One region of the Clostridium gelidum genome, then DNA from elsewhere that is predicted to be linked to it. Evidence: predicted binding sites of a transcription regulator. Region 1 holds the regulator's gene; each other region holds the start of a gene.
What was found. The regulator NrdR, encoded in region 1, represses ribonucleotide reductase genes. The targets are predictions, from matches to a motif close to CACNANATNTNGTG.
Positions count from the first base shown of each region.

Region 2: the regulator NrdR is predicted to act here: its motif matches at 1,445-1,458, upstream of psyc5s11_RS00480 (anaerobic ribonucleoside triphosphate reductase).
Region 3: the regulator NrdR is predicted to act here: its motif matches at 1,517-1,530, upstream of nrdJ (ribonucleoside-triphosphate reductase, adenosylcobalamin-dependent).

Region 1 is NZ_AP024849.1:4,644,339-4,647,631, forward strand. Features, by position in the region: gene psyc5s11_RS21365 (winged helix-turn-helix domain-containing protein) at 1-153, opposite strand, end outside; gene pgeF (peptidoglycan editing factor PgeF) at 146-859, opposite strand; gene nrdR (transcriptional regulator NrdR) at 1,185-1,634, opposite strand; gene psyc5s11_RS21380 (YlmC/YmxH family sporulation protein) at 1,705-1,968, opposite strand; gene sigG (RNA polymerase sporulation sigma factor SigG) at 2,009-2,782, opposite strand; gene sigE (RNA polymerase sporulation sigma factor SigE) at 2,865-3,293, opposite strand, start outside.
Region 2 is NZ_AP024849.1:104,855-108,147, reverse strand. Features, by position in the region: gene psyc5s11_RS00480 (anaerobic ribonucleoside triphosphate reductase) at 1-1,428, opposite strand, end outside; gene psyc5s11_RS00475 (hypothetical protein) at 1,816-2,022, shown strand; gene psyc5s11_RS00470 (ferredoxin) at 2,235-2,426, opposite strand; gene psyc5s11_RS00465 (Mrp/NBP35 family ATP-binding protein) at 2,565-3,293, opposite strand, start outside.
Region 3 is NZ_AP024849.1:3,217,221-3,220,513, reverse strand. Features, by position in the region: gene nrdJ (ribonucleoside-triphosphate reductase, adenosylcobalamin-dependent) at 1-1,395, opposite strand, end outside; gene psyc5s11_RS14450 (ABC transporter permease) at 1,751-2,872, opposite strand; gene psyc5s11_RS14445 (hypothetical protein) at 2,869-3,147, opposite strand; gene psyc5s11_RS14440 (RNA polymerase sigma factor) at 3,140-3,293, opposite strand, start outside.

The DNA.
Region 1 (3,293 bases):
CATTAGACCAGGTTTTTCTGCTTTAGCTATCTTCACTGCATTTATACCATCATTAGCTGTATAAACATCATATCCTGCATTAAGCAAATTAAATTTTAATAATTCAACTATATGTTCCTCATCATCAACTATTAATACTTTTTCTTTAGTCATCTTTTCTTTTCCCCCTTAACGTAATAAAAGAAAACATTCTTCCATAAGAGCCCTGCGACTTCCTATATGAATGTAATTTAATATCCTCACTACAATACGTGCATAAATCCAAGTTATTTATATTAGAATTTTTTACTCCAGCTCTTTTTAAATCATCCATTATACATGCTTCTAAGTTAAGATTATTTTTATCAAATAATTCTTCTTTATTTATTGTATTCTTTTTATCTATAAACTTAAATTTTAGTTCTTCTGAAACTTCATAACAACATTTCTTAATATGTGGACCTATATATGCTTTAATATTACTTTCATTTGCATTAAATTCAAGCTTCATTTTTTCAATAGTTTTAAATGTAATTGATTCAAAAGTTCCTTTCCAGCCACTATGAATTGCAGCCACAACTTGGTTTTCCTCATCAATCAATATAACCGGTACACAGTCTGCAGTAAAAACTCCAATAATAACATCTTTTTCATTTGTTATTATTGCATCACCTTCTTCATCCTTAATACTTTTTTCTTTTGCTGTATATTTCAATATCTTATCACTGTGAATTTGCTTAAGATATATTATATCCTTAACATTAAACTCTTTTTTCAATGAATTAAGTTCTTTTATGCCCTCTTCTGTACTTCTATTAAAACTTCTTTCTTTCTCCGCATTTGTAAATACAATTTGAAATTTCTCATTATCTATTATCATAAAATCATCTTTTTTCTTTAATAAGTTAAAATCTAATTTATTCAATCTAATCCTCCATAAAATTTGTAATACTAAAAATTTCTTATAATTTTCTTAAATAAAACTTCTACTACATTATTTATTATAAAAATACTAATTACTATATATAATTTAATATTAACATTTTATTTAATATTTATCATCTTTATTAACTAAAGTTTAACTTATATATAACATTAGGCACAATCAAGAACCTTCCATGGCAACTTTGGACTTATTATTTATCTTCATGTGCCTTATAAGAAAAAGGATGTTGAAATTTTTTTCAACATCCTTACTAATATGATTATCTCACAAGATTTTTTATTTCTTCTAGAAAAGTATTTATATCCTTAAATTGTCTATAAACAGATGCAAATCTTACATATGATATTTCATCTAAATCTTTAAGTCTAGCCATAACCATTTCTCCTATATCCTTTGTTGGAATTTCCGTAAGCATACTATTAGAAATTGTTTTTTCTATATCATATGCCAGATCTTCTATTTGCTTTCTAGATATAGGTCTTTTTTGGCATGCTATAATTAAGCCATTAATTATTTTTTCTTTATTAAAGTTTTCTCTAGTTAAGTCTTTTTTTATTACTAAAATAGGAAAATCCTCTATCTTTTCATATGTAGTATAACGCTTAGAACATTTTAAACATTCTCTTCTTCTTCTAATTGTTGTGTTATCATCTGTTGATCTAGAATCAACAACCTTACTTTCTTCAAATCCGCAAAATGGACATTTCATACTTTAACTCACCTCATAGCTTTCGTGTATCAAACCCTATAGTTATTATACATACATTTTGGAAATATGGCTATATATTGTTTACAGGTTCTCCATCTTTTGTGTTTACCAATATAACATCAGTTCCTATTTTAATTATATCTTTCCACAAAATTTCTTTTTCGTCTTCTTTTCCAAACCATGTCTTTATTTCTCCAGGCAATATTAATGAAATTATTTTATTATCATCACAGTTTATTTTAAAATCTTTTATAAATCCTATTTTAGTTCCTGTTAATATATCTATTACTTCCATATTTCTCATAGCATTAAGTGAGTGTAGTTCGAGTTCCATAATTATCCCCCATAATTATAATATTATTAATATCTTATTTCTATACATGTTTTCTCATATGCTTTAAAGCTGTTTTTTCTAATCTTGAAACTTGAGCTTGTGAAATTCCAATTTCATCTGCAACTTCCATTTGAGTTCTTCCATTAAAAAATCTTAAATTTAATATTAATTTTTCTCTATCGGTAAGTTTCTTCATGGCCTCTTTTATGGAAATGTTTTCAAGCCAATGTTCATCAGTATTTTTTTGGTCACTTATTTGATCCATTACAAATATAGCATCTCCGCCATCATGATAAATTGGCTCAAATAATGATACAGGATCTTGTATTGCATCTAGCGCAAAAACAACATCTTCTCTTGGCAATTCAAGTTCTTTTGCAATTTGCGATATAGTAGGTTCTTTATTATTATCTTTTATAAACCGCTCTCTCATAATTAAAGCTTTATACGCAATATCCCTTAGAGATCTGCTAACTCTAATAGAATTATTATCTCTTAAATATCTTCTAATTTCTCCAATTATCATTGGAACTGCATAAGTTGAAAATTTAACATTTTGGCCTAAATCAAAATTATCTATTGACTTCATCAATCCTATACAGCCAACTTGAAATAAATCATCAATGTTTTCTCCTCTATTGTTAAACCTTTTAATAACACTAAGTACTAATCTTAAATTTCCCTTTATAAAAGTTTCTCTTGCACTTTTGTCTCCTGCCTTCATCTGTAGAAAAAGTTGCTTTTTTTCTTTTTCTTTAAGTATAGGGAGTTTTGAAGTATTAACGCCACATATTTCTACTTTGTTAATTATCACAAGTATCAACCCCTTCGAAAGTAATAATCCATTGCATTAAACATTATCTCCGATAGGCAATACTTTTATACTTGCAGACAAGCTAAATCATTCTACTTATTTCTTTTTTTAATCTTTTAATTATCTTTTTTTCTAATCTAGATATATACGATTGTGATATTCCAAGCATATCGGCAACTTCTTTTTGTGTCTTTTCCATTGTTCCATTTAATCCAAATCTAAGACGTACTATTTCTTTTTCTCTATCATTTAAACTTTTTAAGGCCATAACTAATAACTGCTTATCAACTTCATCTTCTATTAAATTATAAACCGTATCATTTTCAGTACCCAAGATATCTGATAATAATAGTTCATTTCCATCCCAATCAATATTTAGAGGTTCATAAAATGAAATTTCAGCTTTTATCTTGCTGTTTCTTCTTAAATACATTAATATTTCATTTTCTATACATCTTGATGCATAGGTTGCTAGTTTTATCTTTTTCTCTGGATTGAAAGTATTTACAGC
Region 2 (3,293 bases), 1.5 Mb from region 1:
TATTGAATCATCAGGTCCTAAGCCTTCTGAACCTTTCATAAGACCTTGACCTGCAACAAAAGGCAAATCCTTAACTCTTAATTTTATTAACACACTATATCTATGGATTAAAGAATCCTTTGATAATTCTAGTCTTGAATCTAATATCTCAAAAAACTTATTTATATCACCTTTGGCTTGCAATCCTATTCTTGGAAGATTAATAGTTGTAGGTGCTATATTTCCTCTACCCTTACAACCTGGTTCACCATTTATATTTTTCATAAGGTAAGTTCTACATCCCATAGTTGCTGGAACATATCCCTTATCATAATATTCTTTATTAAAATCTGCATCAATGTTCATGAATGTTGGATTCATTCTTTTTGCAGCTACTCTACATGCTAATTTATATAGATAGAAATATGGATCATTTTCTTCTCTGTTAACTCCACATTTAACTCTAAAAATTATGTTTGGAAAAATTGGTTGCTCTCCCTTACCTAATCCTTTTTCATATTCTAAAAGAAAAACTTCACATACTAGTGCAGCGTCTGTACTTTCAGGTAATCCAATATTAATTGAACTAAATGGAACTTGAGATCCAGCTCTTGAATGCATTGTATTAAGATTGTAAACAACGCCTTGCATAGCTTGTTGTACTTTCTTTCTTACTCTTTTTTCAACTAAATCTTCTATCTTTTCTTTAGAAATTTCCAATTCTTCTAATTCTTTTCTGATTTCTTCTCTAGTAGGATTTACGAATATAGCCATATCATTGTCAAAATCCGGGTGAGATTGGCCTCCAAACATATCATTTTGAGTTGATTGTAATAAAATACATGATAATTCAGCAGCTGTTTCTATTCTCCTAGGAGCATTAATTGTTCCATATCCTGTATTAAATCCATTTTCTAGCATTTCTCTGGTTGGTATATGCAAACAATTTACAGTTAGATTATAACTATCTAAATCATGATAATATACATCTCCTGTTTCATGCGCTTTAGATAAATTTTTAGGCATTATAGCCAAAGTATTCCACTTATTTGATTCAGAAGCTATTCTAAGTAATTTTGAACTGAAATTATTTCCTACATTTGCATTATCTCTATCAGTCTCAACACCAATTTGTCTTATAGCTCTCATTAAATCTGATTTTATTTCTCTAACTTTAGTTCTTTCTTGTCTATATCCTGAATAAGCGAATGCTATATCTTTATGACCTTCATCATGTAACGCTTTCTCTACAAAATTTTGTATTTGTTCTACCGTTATGGTTCTTTTATACTCATCTTCAATATAGGTAATTACTTTCTGTACAGTATCTAATACTTGACTTTCTCTTAAATTTAAACCGATTTCAATAGCTGATCCTTTAATTGCTTGAGCTATCTTATCTGAATTAAATTCAACTTCTCTCCCATCCCTTTTCACAACATATAGCATTTTTTCCCCTCCATGACACAATATATAGTGTAGTCACTACTATGATATTATACTGTATTAAGTATTCATTAGCAATGCTTCTAATTTTTTATTTTTAAACCCCTAGATTTTAATTATCACTATTTATGTCTCATTATCTTTCGATTTGTTTCTTTTTTGAGACTTTTATATAGTTGACTTATTATAAATGCTTATTAATATTGTATTTTCCTACACTCCCACTATTTGTCCATTATTTTTTTCACTATTTTATGCTTATTTTTTATTATTTTTACCTAATGAAATTACAATGTTATATGATGCAATAAAATATTTCTATAATCTAATATGTATACTACTATCTCTATATGTAAATAATATTTACATATAGAAAGGAGTTATTTTAATATGAAAGATTTTATATTAGATTCAACCTATAAAGATGCTACTATTGTTAATAGTAATGGCGATATTTTCACTACATCATCTAATAATTTACCTTGCAATCCTATTGCTCACCATACAGTATATTTAAATAATACCAGTTCTAACTATAGCGCTAATCATAATAAAAATTATAAGTTTAACACTTATAATATAATTGACCATTTATAATAGTAAATATAAAATGAACTGACAAAGTGCTTTATATGATCTAATAGGATGAGATTTCTTGCTCGTAAGCCAGTTATTAACTTAGTTAAGTTAGCATGGTGAATGCAATTTTATAAGAAATTAGAAATTATTTATACGCTTTAAATTTCTATAGAAATAAAAAATAGGATTGATGCTTGCTTTTATGCAATCATCAATCCTATTTTTATATTCTATTCCTCTATTTCGATTGCATCTACAGGGCAGCTTTCTTCTGCTTCTTTTGCCGAATCTTCAGAACCATTTGGAACTTCATCAACTATTGCTCCTGCTTTTCCATCATCCTCCATGTCAAAACATTCTGGACATATTGATGGACATAATCCACATGCTATGCAAGTGTCTTTATCTACTTTTGGTTTCATTAATAAATCAATCCTTTCTAATATAAAATTACTAACTTATTATTTCCTAAGAAATATTAAGTTATGTATATGTAACATCATAATTTAGAAATAATATCAAAATAATTATTATCGTTACAACGAGTAACACCTATACTTTTAATATAACCCTTCAAATATTAATGAATATAATGGATTTTCTCTAATATATTCTTCAGCTTTGCCTTCTTCTAGTGCTTCTGTAAATTCAATATCAATTGGAAGTTCTCCTATTAGAGGCAATCCTAGATATTCGGCATTTTCCTCTGAAGATTTCCTGCTAAATACTCTTATTCTTTTATCACAATCTGGGCAGTTTATGTACGCCATATTTTCTACTACACCTTTAATTTTTACACCTATTTTTTGAGCCATAATAACAACTTTCTTAACAATCATCGATACCATATCTTGTGGTGTAGAAACTATTACTATTTCATCAATTGGAAACTCTTGCATTACAGTTAAAGCTATATCTCCAGTACCTGGTGGCATATCTATAAGTAAATAGTCAAGTTCTCCCCAATTAGTTTCTATAAACATTTGTTTTAATACACCTGTAATTACAGGGCCTCTCCATATAACGGGTTCTTCTTCAACTGCAGTTAAAAGGTTCATAGAAATCACCTTTATTCCACTTTCTGTTTCTACAGGTTCAAATCTTACCATATCATTTTCTAACGGAATTATAGTTGCTCTTTTACTATTAACGCCAAAAAACCTCGGCATCGATGGTCCTGTAATATCTGCATCTAAAACTCCTACTTTATAGCCTTTTTTAGCTAACATAGTTGCCATAATCCCAGTGACTGTTGATTTACCGACACCACCTTTCCCGCTTATAACACC
Region 3 (3,293 bases), 1.4 Mb from region 1:
GTTAACCATATCCATCATACCAGTTAAAGAAATTCCAATTATTCTATCTTCTTTCATAACCTTATCCCATTCTGGAAGCTCTACAGTTACTAAGGTCATTCTAATTGCAACTCTTGTAGATAATTTTAATACTTCATCTAAATGTTCAATATCTAGTTTATTATTTTCATTTACAAAAGCTACTAAATTATTTGTAGATAAATTACAGCATTCATGAGATTTAAGTAAAATTTCGCCACATGGATTACAACCCTTAAAAGAATCTTTTCTTTTTGCGGCTTCAGTTCCATTAATAAATCCTGGTTCACCATTTATTTTTATGGAATTTAATATTTCCTTTATTTTATCTAAAGATGGTGTTTCTTTATATAATACAGAATTATTACTCATTTTTCGATGAGAAACATCTTGGTTTTCTATCCAATTACCATCCACTATTTTGTAAAGCTCACTTTTTGCATTAATAACATCTTTATCATCTTCATCACAAAGAATCATCATAGCACTACGTCTAACTCCACCAGATACAACATTTTCACTTACTATAGTAGCCAAATCAAGAACGTCTATTGATTTTAAGTAGCCATCTACAAGATTATTACAAACCTTATTAATTTTTTCAAACATTCTCTTTAGAGATTTGTGGCCAGAAGCGCGTCCTCCAAATCTTTTTAGTCTTTCACCTTCAGGTCTAACATAACTATAATCAATTATTACTTTTTTAATATTAATATAATCTGGGAGCGTAATTAATTCAAAGTAAATTTCTAGTGCGCTGCACCAACCCTCTTTACTATCACCAACTTTGATTGTAGCTATAGAGGAATCTTTTGTATCTAAAGTGAGTTTTGTATCTTCCATATATTCTTTTGGCATATATTTATGAACATCTTGTGTGTATTCTCCAGTTAAAGAGATATTTCTAACTTTAGGCATATTTGATATTAGGTCTTTATCAATTCTAACTCCAACACCAGAACCAACCATAAGAAGATAAAATACATCTACAAAATCATGAAATTGCTCAATCATAGTAAAACAACAATTATAATTTGAAAGTGGATATTTCTTAACTATATCAGTTCCACCCATATAAAGAGTTCTGCCAGATGTAAAAGTTCTTAAATTAAATAAATTATCAAAAAGAAATTCAGCTTCTTTGATTTCATCTTTCATATTTATAAATAGTCCATGTTTCTTTTTAAAATCTATACCAAGTTCAAGATTATATTCAGTTGTTCTAAGAACAGTTTCAAACCAATTTTCTCTTCTTTTTTTATCATCTAAATACCTTGAATAAGTTCTTAAATAAACAAATTCACCAATATTGCTTAAGGGTGATTTAGTAATATCTCTATATTCCTTTAAAAATTCTTCTGATAATATTTTATTCATGTATATTCCTCCAAGCTTGATTTTAAGTAATTTATGAAGCTTTTAAGCTCCTTTTATTATTGCAAATTATAGTATATTTTATTAAGTGATAATTGTTATTCTATACTATTTTATAAGAAAATACAATATGTTGTGCTTATAAAAATTTATGAAACACCATATATAGATTATACCCTGTTGTATTTCCAATATACTAATAACAAAAAAATAAATATATATTATAAAATAAATTGATTATATTATTGTTAAATAGCTTTAAGATAATAGAATTATACTTAAATCAAGTATAATTAATGAGTTAGTTAAAGATCAGATAGCTTAAAGCCATCTGATCTTAATAATTAAAGTGTCAAAATTAAGTGTTTCTTTTTCTAAATCTAGTCCATATATATGAGCTTAATAAAATAATCGCAAAGGGGAGTATAGTATAAAAAATTCTATTTTCAATGATTGCAGTTTTCCACATAAGGTAGTTATCATATTCTCCAAATACATTAAACCTTATTACATATTTGGTTAATCCATATTGTCCAATTAAATTTTGTATACTGCTGAAACATAGAAATAATTGAACTATTATTGCAAAAATTGGATTATTAAAAATTGCAGATATTAGTATTCCAAAAGCAGTAGCAAAAAGTACAGTTGGACCTATCCAAGCAAAAGTGTATTTATATATAGCCATTCTATCAATTACAGAATTAGTGTCTAAAGCAAATTTTGAATATGCTAAGGTAGTATAGGTTGCGAGTATCAAGTAACATCCCATTATGCAAACACATATTCCTATATATTTAGCTAGAATATATTTTGTAAATGAAACTTTAGAGCTATATATATTTTCGTAATCTTTTTTGTTTTTTTCTCTGACAAAAATAAATGCAGATAAAAATACGGGAAAGAATCCTGCTGTAATACCCATATAGTCAGCAAAAAGCCTTCCATATGCATTAGTAAATTTATCTTTTTCCATAACATCATTATAAGCTTTCAAAGCATTTTCTGAGGATATTTCTTCATACCCAAGACCATATTTTTCGGGATTACCATAAATTGTATTGCCATTTAAATTTTTATCCAAATCTTTAAGTATATCTAAATATTCATTATATGAAACTTTTATTTCTAAATTATTTTCACTGTCAAAGATATAAATCTTATCAATAGTAGCTTTTAAATAATTTTTTTCACTATCATTTAACTTAGCATCATATCCAAATGAGAATTTATATTTTAGAACAGTACCTTTTTCATAAGCACTACCTAGCCATAAATACATATGTTTCATTTCTTTGTCTTTATCTGTTATTTTTTCATAGTTATAATGATTTTCTTTTTGTGTTGTTAATGTTAAGTCACTTTTTGTTGGAATACCAAGCTGAGAAAAAAACATTAGTAAAACTACTATAAAAAAGCCATAAAAGGTTGCATTTTTGAGCTGATATTTTATTTCCTTCCATATAATATTTAAAATCATTGTGAGATCTCCTTTGAGTAATTTTCATAATAGCAGCAAAACCCTAAAATGCAAATTCCTAAAACAAATACATAAATCATATCAAAACTCTTAGTTATTAACACAGGAATTAAGATTATACATAGAATTATACTAAAAACTAAGGTTAGTTTAATGCTTTTTTTCATATTTGTTTTTTTATACTGTTGAATTTTTTCTTCTTCGTATCTAACATGCTCAATATAATTTATTTTCCTCCGAACATTATCAATAAATTCCTTATCTTTTTCATTCACTTGTACATTCCTCCTGTTCAATTAACAATTTTAATTTTCTTCGTGCTCTAAAAACAAGTATTTTCATTTGAGCTAAATTTTTTTCCAGGATAGTTCCGGCTTCTTTATAACTAAATTCTTCATAATCTATTAAATAAATTGCAATC